Regions from separate parts of the Polaromonas sp. P1_F1 genome, predicted to be linked through region 1. Evidence: predicted binding sites of a transcription regulator. Region 1 holds the regulator's gene; the other holds the start of a gene.
The links. The regulator HrcA, encoded in region 1, represses chaperone genes, less so after heat shock. The targets are predictions, from matches to a motif close to TTAGCACTCNNNNNNNNNGAGTGCTAA.
Positions count from the first base shown of each region.

Region 2: the regulator HrcA is predicted to act here: its motif matches at 2,919-2,945, upstream of AC1DZE_RS10990 (co-chaperone GroES).

Region 1 is NZ_JBFUBJ010000001.1:473,262-480,373, reverse strand. Features, by position in the region: gene rapZ (RNase adapter RapZ) at 1-847, opposite strand, end outside; gene recN (DNA repair protein RecN) at 847-2,490, opposite strand; gene AC1DZE_RS02350 (NAD kinase) at 2,509-3,384, opposite strand; gene hrcA (heat-inducible transcriptional repressor HrcA) at 3,434-4,453, shown strand; tRNA gene AC1DZE_RS02340 (tRNA-Ile) at 4,478-4,554, shown strand; tRNA gene AC1DZE_RS02335 (tRNA-Arg) at 4,582-4,658, shown strand; gene AC1DZE_RS02330 (hypothetical protein) at 4,853-5,107, shown strand; gene greB (transcription elongation factor GreB) at 5,152-5,718, shown strand; gene AC1DZE_RS02320 (RelA/SpoT family protein) at 5,715-7,112, opposite strand, start outside.
Region 2 is NZ_JBFUBJ010000003.1:342,210-349,321, reverse strand. Features, by position in the region: gene AC1DZE_RS11000 (OmpW/AlkL family protein) at 1-496, opposite strand, end outside; gene groL (chaperonin GroEL) at 789-2,441, opposite strand; gene AC1DZE_RS10990 (co-chaperone GroES) at 2,534-2,824, opposite strand; gene AC1DZE_RS10985 (ATPase domain-containing protein) at 3,268-4,770, shown strand; gene AC1DZE_RS10980 (hybrid sensor histidine kinase/response regulator) at 4,885-6,264, shown strand; gene AC1DZE_RS10975 (hypothetical protein) at 6,439-6,570, opposite strand; gene AC1DZE_RS10970 (hypothetical protein) at 6,680-6,883, shown strand; gene metK (methionine adenosyltransferase) at 6,999-7,112, opposite strand, start outside.

The DNA.
Region 1 (7,112 bases):
GATGCCGCTTCAGCGTTCGCCACTGCTGGCCAAAAGCTGCGGCCAATTCCTCGACAAGGTAGACGGATCGGTGTTGGCCGCCGGTGCAGCCGATGGCCACGGTCACATAACTCCGGTGGTCACGTACCAGCGCATGCAGCCAATGACCGAGAAACTGCTCGATATGACGGAACATGTCGCCCACTTCCGTGTGGGCCTTGAGATAGCTCGCCACGGCCTCATCAAGCCCGGTCAGGTGGCGCAGGCCCGATTCATAGTGTGGGTTGGGCAGCATGCGAACGTCAAACACGTAATCCGCGTCCAGCGGCACGCCCCGCTTGAAGGCAAAGGACTCGAACACCAGCGTGAGCTGGGTGCTGGGAGCGGAGATCAGCGACTTCACATAGCCTTGCAGCTGTGATGAGCGGATCATGCTGGTGTCGAGCACGTGGGCCTGCTCGCGCATCTCACCCAGCAACTCCCGCTCCAGCTCTATGGCGTCTACCAACGCCCGGTGCTGGTCGGAGGCGTCAATGCGCGACAGAGGGTGAAGCCTGCGCGTTTCGGAAAAGCGGCGCACGAGAGTTTCCGTGTTTGCATCCAGGAAGAGGGATTGCACCGCCACGCCGGAAGCGCGCAACTGCCGCAATTGCTGGGGTACCAGGGGAAGCGAGACTGCGCTTCGCACGTCCATGGCAATGGCAACTTTTTGGGCGCCGTGCTGCTGCTCCAGTGCGACGAAGGGCGTCAGCAATTCCGGTGGAAGGTTGTCCACGCAGTAATAACCGGCGTCTTCCAGTGCATGCAGGGCAACCGATTTTCCGGAACCCGACATGCCGGTGATAAGAACCATTTCCAGTGCTGCCATCACTGTCCCAGCATTTCCTTGGCGTGGGCCAGCGTGGTGCCGGAAAGCCGCTCGCCGCCCAGCATGCGGGCAATCTCAGCTACGCGCTGTTCCCCGTTGACATGGTCTACGGTGCTGAGGGTGGTGCCGTTTTCGGCTCGCTTGGCAACTACAAGGTGCTGATCGGCACAGGCTGCCACCTGCGGCAGATGGGTGACAGCCATGACCTGTCGGTCCTTGCCCAGCTGTTTCATCAGCCGTCCGACGGTTTCGGCCACGGCCCCCCCCACGCCCGAATCAACCTCGTCAAATATGAGTGTTTGCGCCTGCCCCAACTGGCTGGTGGTGACGGCGATGGCCAGCGCGATGCGCGACAACTCGCCGCCGGAGGCGACCTTGCCCACGGGGCGAGGTGTGCTGCCGGCATGGCCCGCTACCAGGAACTCGGCTTGCTCCAGCCCGTGCTGGGCCGGTTGCTCCAGTTTGTTGAGCGCCACGTCGAATTTTCCGCCCTGCATGCCGAGGCCCTGCATGGCCTGGGTAATGGCTTTGGCGAGTTTTGGGGCAGCTTTGCTGCGCGCCTTCGACACCTGGCTGGCTTCATCCAGGTAGGCTGACCGTGCCTGGTTTTCATTTTTTTCCAATTGAACCAGATCGGCGGCTTCGTCGAGTTTGTGCAGCTCAGCCCGCCAGGAGGCCAGCAATTCAGGCAGTTCGACCGGGGTGCGTTTGTAACGCCGTGCCAGGCTGACCCACAGCGAAAGACGTTCGTCGAGTTCGGCCAGCCGTTGGGGTTCCAGCTCGGCGTGCCGTGCGTAGCCGTTGAGCGAATGCACCGCATCTTCCATCTGGGCCAGAGCGCCATTTAACACCTCAAGGATGCCCTTGAACTCGGGTTCGATGTGTTCCTGGCCTTGCAACGATGCAATGGCTCGTCCCAGCAGTGCGGTGGCGTTCTCGTCGGACTCCTGCAATGCGTCGACGGCGGCCTGTACGGCATCGCGCAGTGCCTGCGCATTGGATAACCGCCCATGTTGAGCATTCAGTTCGTCCCATTCGGCGGCCCCGGGCGCCAGCTTGTCGAGTTCACCGATTTGCCACGCCAGCCGCTCGCGTTCGCGCTGCAGGCTGTCTTGCGCTTCGTGCGCGTCGTTCAATGTTTTCTGGGAGAGCCGCCATTGCTGCCAGAGGCGTGACAACTCGCCGGTAGAGACTTCCGCATAGGAGTCGAGCAAGCCGCGTACCGCGTCGGGGCGGGTCAGGCTTTGCCACGCATGCTGGCCGTGGATGTCCACCAGCTGGTCGGCGATGTCCTTGAGCTGGGTGGCTGTTGCCGCGCTGCCATTGATCCAGGCGCGGCTTTTACCTTGCGCGTCTATCGTGCGCCTGAGCAGCAGGGTTTCGCTGCTGTCGAAGCCGGCTTGTTCCAGCCAGGGGGCCAGGCCGGCGGGGCTGTCAAACTCTGCGCTGATTTCGCAGCGTGCGGCGCCTTCGCGAACTACGCCGGCATCGGCTCGGGCGCCCAAAGCAAGCTGCAGTGCGTCAATCAGGATGGATTTGCCCGCACCGGTTTCACCGGTGAGCACCGAAAAGCCGCCGGACAAATCCAGCTCAAGCCTGTGGACGATGACGAAGTCGCGAAGCGATATGGTTTTGAGGCTCATAACTTGAATCCTGGCCGGTCAGGCCACGCCTTCGTTCCAGTGCAGCTTTCTCCGAAGCGTGTCGAAATAGCTCCAGCCTTTGGGGTGCAGGAAACGCATTTGGTGTTCGGAGCGCCTGACGGTGATGCGGTCGCCATGCAACAGACTTGCCAGCGACTGCATGTCGAAGTTGGCGCTGGCGTCGCGGCCAGAGACGATTTCAATGGTAATTTCGCCCGAGTCCGACAGCACAATGGGCCTGTTGGACAAGGTATGCGGTGCAATCGGCGCCAACACCCAGCCGGCAATCGATGGGTGCAGCAAGGGCCCGCCCGCTGAAAGAGCATAGGCCGTGGAGCCGGTCGGCGAGGCGATGATCAGGCCATCTGCGCGCTGGTTTGCCACAAAGCGGCCATCCACCTCCACACGGAGTTCCACCATGCCGGCGGTCGCTCCGCGGTTCACGACAACGTCGTTCATGGCGGTGGCGCTGAAGACGCACCTGCCGTCACGCACGACCTCGGCCTGCATCATCCAGCGTCGATCTTCTTCATACTCGCCACGCAACATGGGAATGAGTGTGTTCTGGTAGTCCTCAAAGGCGATGTCAGTGATGAACCCCAGCCTGCCCTGATTGATGCCCACCAGGGGGATGCCGAATTGGGCCAGCAGCCGGCCTATACCCAGCATGGTGCCGTCCCCCCCCACGACGAGGGCGAGGTCGCATTGGGCGCCGATGCCGGCTGCGTCAAGGGTGGGGAACCGGGTCAGGCCGGTGTTGCTGGCGGTGTCCTGCTCGATCGCCACCTCGCAACCCTGGGTGCCCAGGAAGTGTGCGATCTCCTCCAGTGCTGACCGGGAACCTTGTGCGTGGTACTTGCCGATCAATGCGACATGGCGAAATTGCGACTTCATCGGCAAATTACATCACAACATGGCAACCGAAGCTTCGTAGAATGGCACCATGCTTGATGATCGTGCCCGATTGCTGCTGAAAGCACTCGTTGAACGCTACATTGCCGATGGACAGCCGGTAGGTTCGCGCACGCTCTCGAAAGCTTCCGGCCTTGAACTGTCTCCGGCCACCATACGCAATGTGATGAGCGACCTCGAGGAGCTTGGCCTGATTGTCAGCCCGCACACCTCGGCAGGGCGCATTCCTACCGCGCGGGGTTACCGGCTCTTTGTGGACACGATGTTGACCACCCAGCGCGACCCCTTGTCGTCGTCGGGCCATATCGGTGCGCCGCGACTGGCACCTGATCAACCCCAAAAAGTGCTCAGCAATGCGGCGCACATGCTGTCGAGCCTGTCGCAATTCGTGGGTGTCGTCATGGCGCCACGCCGGACGTCGGTATTTCGCCATATCGAGTTCCTGCGCCTGTCCGAAAAACGCTTTCTTGTGATCATCGTCTCGCCTGACGGCGATGTGCAAAACCGGGTCATCTTCACCGAAGCGGACTACACGCAGTCCCAATTGGTTGAAGCGGCCAATTTCCTCAATTCACATTACGCTGGCATGGCGATTGAAGAGGTAAGAGAGCGCCTGAAGAACGAGGTGGAAGCCCTTCGCGGTGAAATCGCCACGTTGATGCAGGCGGCGGTCAAGGTCAGCTCGGAGGCCATCGAGTCGCGCGACGAGGTGGTTATTTCCGGCGAACGCAATCTGCTGGCCGTCAGCGACTTTTCCGGTGACATGGGTAACCTGCGCAAGCTTTTTGATCTCTTCGAGCAAAAGGCGCAACTTATGCGGCTCCTCGATGTTTCGAGCCGCGCCGAGGGAGTCCGGATTTACATCGGCGGCGAAAGCCAGGTGATTCCGTATCAGGAACTGTCTGTGGTGACAGCCCCTTATGAAGTCGACGGACAGGTCGTGGGAACCCTGGGCGTGATAGGGCCCATGCGTATGCCTTACGAAAAAATGATCCAAATTGTCGACATCACCTCCAAGCTGGTGAGCACCGCGCTTAGCCATAGCAAGTAGGCCCTTACAATCGATCCCTTGAGTGGGGCGTTAGCTCAGTTGGTTAGAGCAGAGGACTCATAATCCTTTGGTCGAGTGTTCAAGTCACTCACGCCCTACCATTTAAATAAGCTATAATTTGAGGCTTAGCGGCTGTAGCTCAGTTGGATAGAGTACTTGGCTACGAACCAAGGGGTCGTGGGTTCAATTCCTGCCAGCCGCACCACTTTCTTAAGTGATTTCAATAGCTTAGAGGCTCATCCCTCTAGGCTATTTTTCTTTCCGGGGGGCCGCTTTTGGGGTCCTTTTTCATACCGTTGCCATCGCGATAGTGGTTTTCCTGGGACTGGGCGGCGCCGGACGGGCTGTACGTCCAACAAGAGCTCCGCTATTCTGGAAGCCTAATTCCGGAGGAGAAACATGGGATCACTGAATGTCGAGGACCACGGCGAGTGGCTCAGTTTTGGCTTGTCGTACGCGGGCAGCACCATTCCCGTCAGGATTTCGCGCGAGGCGATGGAGGAGTTCTTCGGCGCCGTGCCTGGGCCGGACTCCCTGAAAAAAGCGTATGAACAGGATGCTGAAATGATTCACGCCCGGGCCGCTGATCTGGTCGTGGCGGGTGTGAGCTACACGCCTGAAAATCCCCTCGTGCTGAAAATGGAAGATTTTTAGGTGCATTCACGGCCGGCAGCCATGAATGCTATGGTGGCCGGAGCATGAACAAAGCCTTTACCAAAGAAACCGAGCCGGAGGACGACGAGCCGACGCTCGCACCCCTGCCTGCAGGCGGCAAAAACTACATCACACCACAGGGCTATGAACACCTGCGCAGCGAACTTCTGGACCTGATCGACAGCGAACGTCCCAAAATGGTGGAAATCGTTCATTGGGCTGCCAGCAATGGAGACCGCTCCGAGAACGGCGACTACCACTACGGCAAAAAGCGGCTGCGGGAAATCGACCGGCGAATCCGGTTTTTGACGCAGAGACTGGAAATTGCGGAAATCAGCAACCCGTCGGTGCACCACGGTAGCGACCAGGTTTTTTTCGGCGCGACAGTTGCCTACGCCGATGGCGAAGGAGTCGAGCGAGTCGTGACCATTCTCGGCATTGACGAAGCCAACAGCGCCCAAGGACAAATCAGCTGGATATCACCTGTCGCCAGAGCGCTGCTCAAATCGCGTGTTGGCGATGAAGTAAGTCTCATGACTCCGCAGGGTGTACAGGCGCTCGAGGTACTGAAAGTGGACTATCCCGCACCGGACAAATCGACAGCGGATTAGCCGGACGATTTGGCGCGTTGCACCCGCAGTACGGAAGGTGTGCGCTTCACGCTGCGCAAGGCGGAAGCCAGGTGGATGCGGTCGCGCACGGCCACGCCGAAGCGCAGGTCCGTGGCGTCATGCGAAGGCTCCTGGCCCATGTCGACATGGGTAATGTCCGCCTCGGCACTGGCCAATGCAGCCGCCACTCGCGCCAGGACCCCTTTCCCATTGGAGACGGTGACCAAGAGGTTTGTTTCAAACGTCCGCACAGGCTCGTCGGACCAGTCCACGGCGATAAAACGCTCGCTGTCACGGTGCTGCAGTCGCTTGGCGACAGCGCAGTCATCAGTATGTATCACCAGACCTTCACCGCGGCCCAGGTAGCCCACGATGCCGTCGCCAGGAATCGGGCGGCAACAGGGGGCAAACTGCACGGAGGCGCCTTCACTCCCATCGATCACCAGCGCGCCTTGCGACACAGACTCATGGGCGGTGTAGCGCTCACGGCTCATGAGCAGGGCATTGGGTTTTTCACCGGTTTCGGCAAGCAGGGTGACGATGCGCTTGGCCACCATGCTGGCGATCCGTTTGCCCAGCCCGATGTCGGTTAGCAGATCGGCACGTGACCGGTTGCCGGTAAAACGCAGGATCTTTTCCCAGGTGGCGTGGTGGGCTTCATCGTCGTCGGGGAGGCGTTCGCGTTCGATGCCCTCGGCACGCAGCGCCTGCGCGAGCATTTTTTCGCCCAGGTCTTGCGACTCGGACAGCGCCATGGTTTTCAGGTGGTGGCGTATTTTGGAGCGGGCTTTCCCCGTGCGTACAAATCCCAGCCAGCCGGGGTTGGGGCTGGAGACCGACGCCGTGATGATTTCGATCACGTCGCCGTTATGCAGCTCTGAGCGAAGTGGCACCTGCTCGCCGTTGACTTTGGCCGCCACGGCCCGGTGCCCCACGTCACTGTGAATGGCGTAAGCAAAGTCCACGATGGTCGCGCCGCGCGGCATGGCCATGATCTGGCTTTTCGGCGTGAACACATAGACCGCCTCGGGAAACAGGTCAATCTTGACGTGATCCCAGAACTCGGCCGCATCGCGTGTTTCCTGCTGGATGTCGAGCAGCGATTGCAGCCACTGTGTCCCCAGCCGCTGCGAAGCGTCGCCATCCGGGTCGGTGGCCTTGTAGAGCCAGTGCGCCGCGACCCCGGATTCCGCCACCACATGCATGGCTTCGGTGCGCATCTGGAACTCGATGTTGGTACCGAAGGGGCCAACCAGCGTGGTGTGCAGAGACTGGTAACCGTTGATCTTCGGGATTGCGATGTAGTCCTTGAACTTTCCGGGCAGGGGCTTGTAGAGCTGGTGCAACACCCCCATGGCTGTGTAGCAGGCCGTCAGGTCTTTCACGATCACTCG
Region 2 (7,112 bases), on a different contig from region 1:
AGGATACGCTTGTGGCGGGACCGCCTGGGTTGGTCAACGCGGTCAGCAGGGCTGTGCCGCGTTCCTTGTAGAACTTCACGTAGGAGAGGCCCGCACCCAGGTTAGGACGAAACCGGGCGTCGGCATCAAGAAACCGGTATTGCGCGATCAGCGTGATGGGCAAGGCCCGGGTGTCGGCCACTGTGCCAACGCCAGCGAGCACACCTGCGCCGCTGACGTCATGCCTGAAGCCCAAACCGAGCGGCAGGTGCAGGCTGATGTGGTCGGTGACCATGTAGTTTACGGCGGCCGTTAACCTGGAACTGTTGCTGACGTCGACTTTCGCGCCCTGAATTACGCCAGTTCCGGACGGCGCCGAAAGGCTGCCGCTGTTCACGGAAGGCGCAATCCGCGTGACGCCGGCCGACACGGACCATGTGCCTGCCTGTTGTGCAAAGCCGTATACGGAAGAAACCGCCAGGGCGGCCGCTATGAAGAGTTTCTGGGAGGGATTCATGGGCAAGTGCGAATGCGGGATGTGTTCGGGTTGCTATGGCGTCATTGTTTGTGCCGGCGGTATTCGCGCCATCGCACGGGGCGAGGGAAGTCATCCGGTGGCTCATGAGAAATCATGGTAGCGGCAGGCGCCAACGTGCAGCATCTTCCTCCCCGTTTTTGTGAAGAGACTGTGGCGCCGCAGACGAAAGGCCTTGCTGTGTGAAAACGTTTTTCGTACAAAGTGGACGAGCAATAAAAAAAGGGCCGCGAAAGCGGCCCTTTTTTGATGGAGCGAAAAGCTCAGGCAGGCATTACATGCCCATGTCGCCCATGCCGCCCATTCCACCCATGCCGCCTGGCATGCCGCCGCCGGCGCCGGACTCTTCTTTCGGAGCTTCGGCAATCATGGCTTCGGTCGTCAGCATCAGGGATGCGACGGAGGCTGCATTCTGCAGTGCGGTGCGGGTGACCTTCGTGGGATCCAGGATACCCATTTCGATCATGTCGCCGTAGGTGTCGTTGGCTGCATTGAAGCCGTAGTTGCCCTTGCCGGCCAGAACCGCGTTGACCACCACAGAGGCTTCGCCGCCTGCGTTGTAAACGATTTCGCGCAGGGGGGCTTCGATGGCGCGCAGCACCAGCTTGATACCAGCATCCTGGTCAGGATTGTCGCCGGCGATCTTGCCAGCAGCTTGCTTGGCGCGCAGCAGGGCGACGCCACCGCCGGCCACAATGCCTTCTTCCACGGCAGCGCGGGTAGCGTGCAGCGCGTCTTCCACGCGGGCCTTCTTTTCCTTCATTTCGACTTCGGTGGCAGCGCCAACCTTGATCACGGCAACACCGCCGGCCAGCTTGGCCACGCGCTCTTGCAGTTTTTCACGGTCGTAGTCGCTGGTCGCTTCTTCGATCTGGACGCGCACTTGCTTGACGCGTGCTTCGATGTCGGCAGCGGCGCCGGAGCCGTCGATGATGATGGTGTTTTCTTTGCCCACTTCGATGCGCTTGGCTTGGCCGAGGTCAGCCAGCGTCACTTTTTCGAGCGACATGCCGACTTCTTCAGCGATGACCTTGCCGCCGGTCAGGCAGGCGATGTCTTCCAGCATGGCTTTGCGGCGGTCGCCGAAGCCAGGGGCCTTCACAGCCACAACCTTCAGGATGCCGCGCAGGGTGTTCACCACCAGAGTTGCCAGGGCTTCGCCCTCGACTTCTTCGGCAATGATCAGCAGCGGACGACCGGCCTTGGCGACTTGCTCCAGGGTGGGCAGCAGGTCACGGATGTTGCTGATCTTCTTGTCGTAGAGCAGAACAAACGGGTTGTCCAGCAGTGCGGACTGCTTTTCAGGGTTGTTGATGAAGTAAGGGGAGAGGTAGCCGCGGTCGAACTGCATGCCTTCGACGACGTCGAGTTCATTTTGCAGGGACTTGCCGTCTTCTACGGTGATCACGCCTTCTTTACCAACCTTGTCCATTGCGTCGGCAATGATCTTGCCGATGGATTCGTCGGAGTTGGCGGAGATGGAGCCGACCTGGGCGATTTCTTTCGAAGTCGTGGTGGGCTTGGAAGCCTTCTTGAGCTCTTCGGTCAGGGCCAGCACGGCCTTGTCGATACCGCGCTTGAGGTCCATCGGGTTCATGCCGGCGGCCACGTATTTCATGCCTTCGCGGACGATGGCTTGGGCCAGAACGGTAGCGGTGGTGGTGCCGTCGCCGGCGTTGTCGGAGGTCTTGGAAGCGACTTCCTTGACCATCTGCGCGCCCATGTTCTGCAGCTTGTCCTTCAGTTCGATTTCCTTGGCGACGGACACACCGTCCTTGGTCACCGTGGGGGCGCCGAACGAGCGCTCCAGAACCACGTTACGACCTTTGGGGCCCAGGGTTACCTTGACGGCGTTGGCCAGGATGTTCACACCCTCGACCATGCGTGCGCGGGCTTCGCCGCCGAAAATTACGTCTTTTGCTGCCATGATGCAGATTCCTTAAAGTTTATGGATGAAATCGCCTGCTAGCCCAAGTAGGAGATGCGCCAGCAGCTATCAAATAAATAGCAGAAGAGAGGTTACTTCTCGACCACTGCAAACAGGTCTTCTTCTTTCATGACGAGCAGTTCGTCGCCGTCGACCTTGACGGTCTGGCCGCTGTATTTGCCGAACAGCACGCGGTCGCCAACTTTCACGCCCACGGGGCTCAATTCGCCCTTGTCGTTCTTCTTGCCTGGGCCAACGGCCAGCACTTCGCCCTGATCAGGCTTTTCAGCGGCGCTGTCAGGAATGACGATGCCGGAAGCGGTTTTGGTTTCGTTTTCCACGCGTTTGACGATCACGCGGTCGTGCAAAGGACGAAGTTTCATGAGAGCTCCTTGTTTGAGAACAATGGTTTTGGGAATCAAAAAGCACCCGCGTAAAAGTGAGTGCCTGTTAACTTGGTGGATTGACTGGGCTTTGTTAGCACTCAATACCATCGAGTGCTAATCATAGAGGCAATCAGGCCTGTTTTCAAGGTGGCGCCGCTGAAAACTGCTGTTTTGGTGCTTTAGCTGTGACCCGGATCGATTCTCGGGTTCCCACCCTGGCCGTCCGGCGGCATCCCGGAGGGGGAGCGAGTGGAGAAACGCTGACGGGAGACGAAGGGACGGCGTGTCGTCCTACGCTCAACTCAGGCTCCGCAAACCGGGGATTTTGGAGGCTGCTGGCTACTATTTATCCAGGTGTTACAAGCCGCTTCGTTCTTTAACGGGGTGTTGCGGATTGTTCTTTCCGTGCCATGTTGGCTCACAACCGCATCCCTGTAACCATGACCACAAAGACCTCAACCGAGCTTCAGTTCCTTTCAACCGGCATCCCAGGCCTGGACAACATCCTTGGAGGCGGCCTCATCAAGGACCGCATTTACCTGATCGAAGGTGAGCCTGGCACCGGCAAGACCACCACCGGCCTGCAATTTCTGGTGGAAGGCGCCCGGCAGTGTGAGTCCGTTGTGTACATCACACTGGCCGAAACAGCCGCGGAGCTGACCGGCGTGGCCGAATCCCATGGCTGGAACATGAAGGGTATTCACATTCATGAAGTCCTGCCGTCTGAAAACCTGCTGATGCCGGAGGCCGAATACACCATGTTCCACCCTTCGGAGGTGGAGATGGGTACCACCACACAGATGATTCTGTCCGTGATTGAAGAGCGAAAACCGACCCGGGTGGTGATTGATTCCCTCTCCGAATTGCAATTGCTGGCCGATACGCCGCTGCGCTATCGCCGCCAGGTGCTGGCGCTCAAGCAATTCTTTGCCAGCCGGTCCTGCACCGTGATGCTGCTCGACGATCGCACGGCCGCCGGCATAGACCTTCAGGTGCGCTCCATTGCCCATGGCGTGATTACGCTGGATCAGTCCGTGAAGGACTATGGGGCCGAGCGGCGCCGCGTGCGCGTGGTGAAGTACCGCGGCATTGCCTTTCGCGGCGGCCTGCATGACTACGACATCCAGTACGGGGGCCTGTGCGTGTACCCGCGCCTGGTGGCGGCCGAGTCGCGGGTGATGGGCAAGCGCGAGCAGCTCAAAAGCGGCCTTACCGAGCTCGATACCCTCCTTGGCGGCGGCCTGGAAGAGGGCACGAGCACCCTCATCGCCGGGCCTCCCGGCACCGGCAAGTCGTCGCTGGCGGCCCAGTTTGTCACTGCCGCGGCGCAGCGCGGGCAGACCAGCGCGATGTTCCTGTTTGAAGAGGCGGCCAACAACCTGTTGAACCGGGCGGACGGCCTGGGGATGAAAATCCGCGAACCCTACGAAGTGGGTGTGCTGAGCATTCAGCAGATCGACCCGGCCGAACTGTCCCCCGGGGAGTTCGCGTCGGTGGTGTGCCAGGCTGCCGACCGCGGCTGCAAAGTCGTCGTCATCGACAGCATCAACGGCTATCTCAACGCCATGCCGGATGAGCGCTTCCTTACCACGCATTTGCACGAACTGCTGACGTACCTGGGCCAGCGCGGTGTGGTAACCATCCTGGTGGGCGTTCAGCAGGGCATGCTGGGCGGCCAGATGTCCACCACGGTGGACGCCAGCTATCTGGCCGACAACGTGCTCATGCTGCGCTACTTCGAGCATGACGGCGAGGTCAAGCAGGCCGTGTCGGTGTTTAAAAAGCGAGGCAGCCTGCACGAACGCACCATCCGCGAATTTTCCATGTCCCGCAAGGGCATCCATGTGGGCGCACCCCTGCGCGGCTTCCGCGGCATTCTGACGGGGGTGCCTGTCTACATCGGCAATGATCCTGAAGTGGGTGCTGCCCGCGGAGCGAGATAGGTGGAGCGGCGAATCGTCATTTGTGCACCTACAGGGCGGGACGCGGCGCTGACTGCCAAAGTGCTCCGGTCCGTGGGTATCCACAGCATTGTGTGTGCAAACAGCGATGAGCTTATGACGCAACTCCCGCTGGGTGCCGGCGCCCTCTTGCTGGTGGAAGAGGTTGTCAGTGGTGCCGCCATGCGGCCACTGGCCGAATACGTGGCCTCACAGCCCACCTGGTCGGACATCCCCATCCTGCTTTTGACACGCAGCGGCGCCGATTCGCTGGATGTGCAGCGGGCGGTCGAGCATCTGGGTAACGTCACGCTGGTGGAGCGGCCCGTGCGCACCATTGCCCTGATTACCGCCACCCGTTCGGCCGTGCGGGCCCGCGAAAGGCAATACCAGGTGCGCGATGCCGACAAGCGCAAGGACGAGTTCCTGGCTACGCTTGCGCATGAACTGCGCAATCCGCTGGCGCCGATCCGTACGTCCATGGGAATCCTCAGGCATCTTTACCCGGATTCGGACCAGATCACGCAGCTGCGCAATGTCGTGGACCGCCAGGTGGCTCACCTGACGCGATTGGTGGATGACCTGTTGGACGTAGCCCGCATCACCAGCGGCAAGGTCACCCTGAAAAGGGGGCAGATCACACTGCAATCAGTGATCAACCATGCGGTGGAGATTTCCGGCTCCGCCATGGAAAGCAAGCAGCACCGGTTGGACGTGCAGGAGCCGGACACACCGTATCTGCTGGATGCCGATCACGCGCGCCTGGTGCAAAGCGTCGCCAACCTTCTTGTCAACGCCGCCAAGTTCACGCATCCAGGCGGGCATATCGTGCTGCGCGCGGAAGTCGAGGGGCCTGTGGTGACTTTCCGTGTCGCCGACAACGGGATCGGGCTTGAGGCATCTTCTCTGGCAAAGATCTTTGACCTGTTTGCCCAGACGCCCGTGCCTGGCGAAGCGCCGACCGGTCTGGGAATCGGTCTGAGCCTGGCCAGACAGTTTGCCGAGATGCACGGCGGCACTCTGCATGCCAGCAGTGAAGGCCTTGGTCATGGCAGTGAGTTCGTCCTGGCGCTGCCGGTGGTTCTGGAGGGCGGGCATCCTATATCGCCTGTGCAAGTGGCGGGCCCCGCCTGGTCCGGAAACGCCAAAAAAATCCTGGTGGTGGACGACAACGTGGACGCGGCCAATACCTTGGGAGCTTTGCTTGGCATGGATGGTTTTGCAGTGACAACGGCGTATGACGGTCTGGCCGCCGTTGCCGCCGCCAAGGCTCACAGGCCGGACGTTATCGTCATGGACATCGGAATGCCCGGCATGAACGGGTACGACGCAGCACGCTTGATCCGCCAGCAGCCGGCCACTGAAAATATGGTCCTTATTGCGCTCACTGGCTGGGGGCAGACAACAGACAAAGCCCTTGCCAGTCTGGCCGGGTTTAACCATCACCTGGTCAAACCGGTGGATTACGAAAGCCTGATGTCCTGCCTCGTTGCCTGATGTGGGTAAAAAGCAGCGGCCGGAATTCCGGGAATTAAAGCTCCAACCAGGGAAGTGGTGCCTGATTCGAGCTTGTCCTACACGCATTTCCTATCCCGCTGACGCATCGTGGCCAGGCGTGAACCTACAGTCAAAGCCCAGCCACTCAAAGCCTTCATTGGCGCCGCCATGTTTCTAGACAGCTTTCCCCTGCATGAACCAGAAATCCGGGCAACCCGGCCTGTGCGCGAAGTCGCCATGGAAGCGGGGAAATCCCGCAGTGCCTGGCCGTTCATCGTCACCGGCAACGGTTTTGGTGTAACGCATGCTGCCCGTGATTCCCGGGGGGGAATGCCCTCAATGTCGGCATCCGCATTTCCCGCCGCGGATCCCGGCAGCTTTGTTACGTGACGTTCAGCGACACGAAGGACACGAGATGGGCCTGAAAAAACGTATTGATCCAAAGAGTGATCGTGACCGCAAGAACGGGTCAGCCGCACAGCCTGACGCCATATCTGCCGAGGAATACGGCAGAGAGGGCACCAACAAGACCATCGCGCAGCCCAAAGCCGACAATGCGCCGTCCGAAGAATTGGGCAATACCCCGCATGTCGGGAAAAGCCCCTACACGCGCGGTTGAATCGCGGGGTTGATCTTCTGGATTAGCGAGGGGAGGGACCTCTTGGGCCCTTAACTTCGCTGCGCGAAGTGAGCCTGCGCTGAAGAACTGATACCGGGCTGTCCGCCCGGCGGCCTTACAGGCCGGCTGCAGCGCGCAGCGCAGCAGCTTTATCGGTACGTTCCCAGGTAAATTCCGGCTCGTCGCGGCCGAAGTGGCCATAGGCTGCCGTCTTTTCGTAGATGGGGCG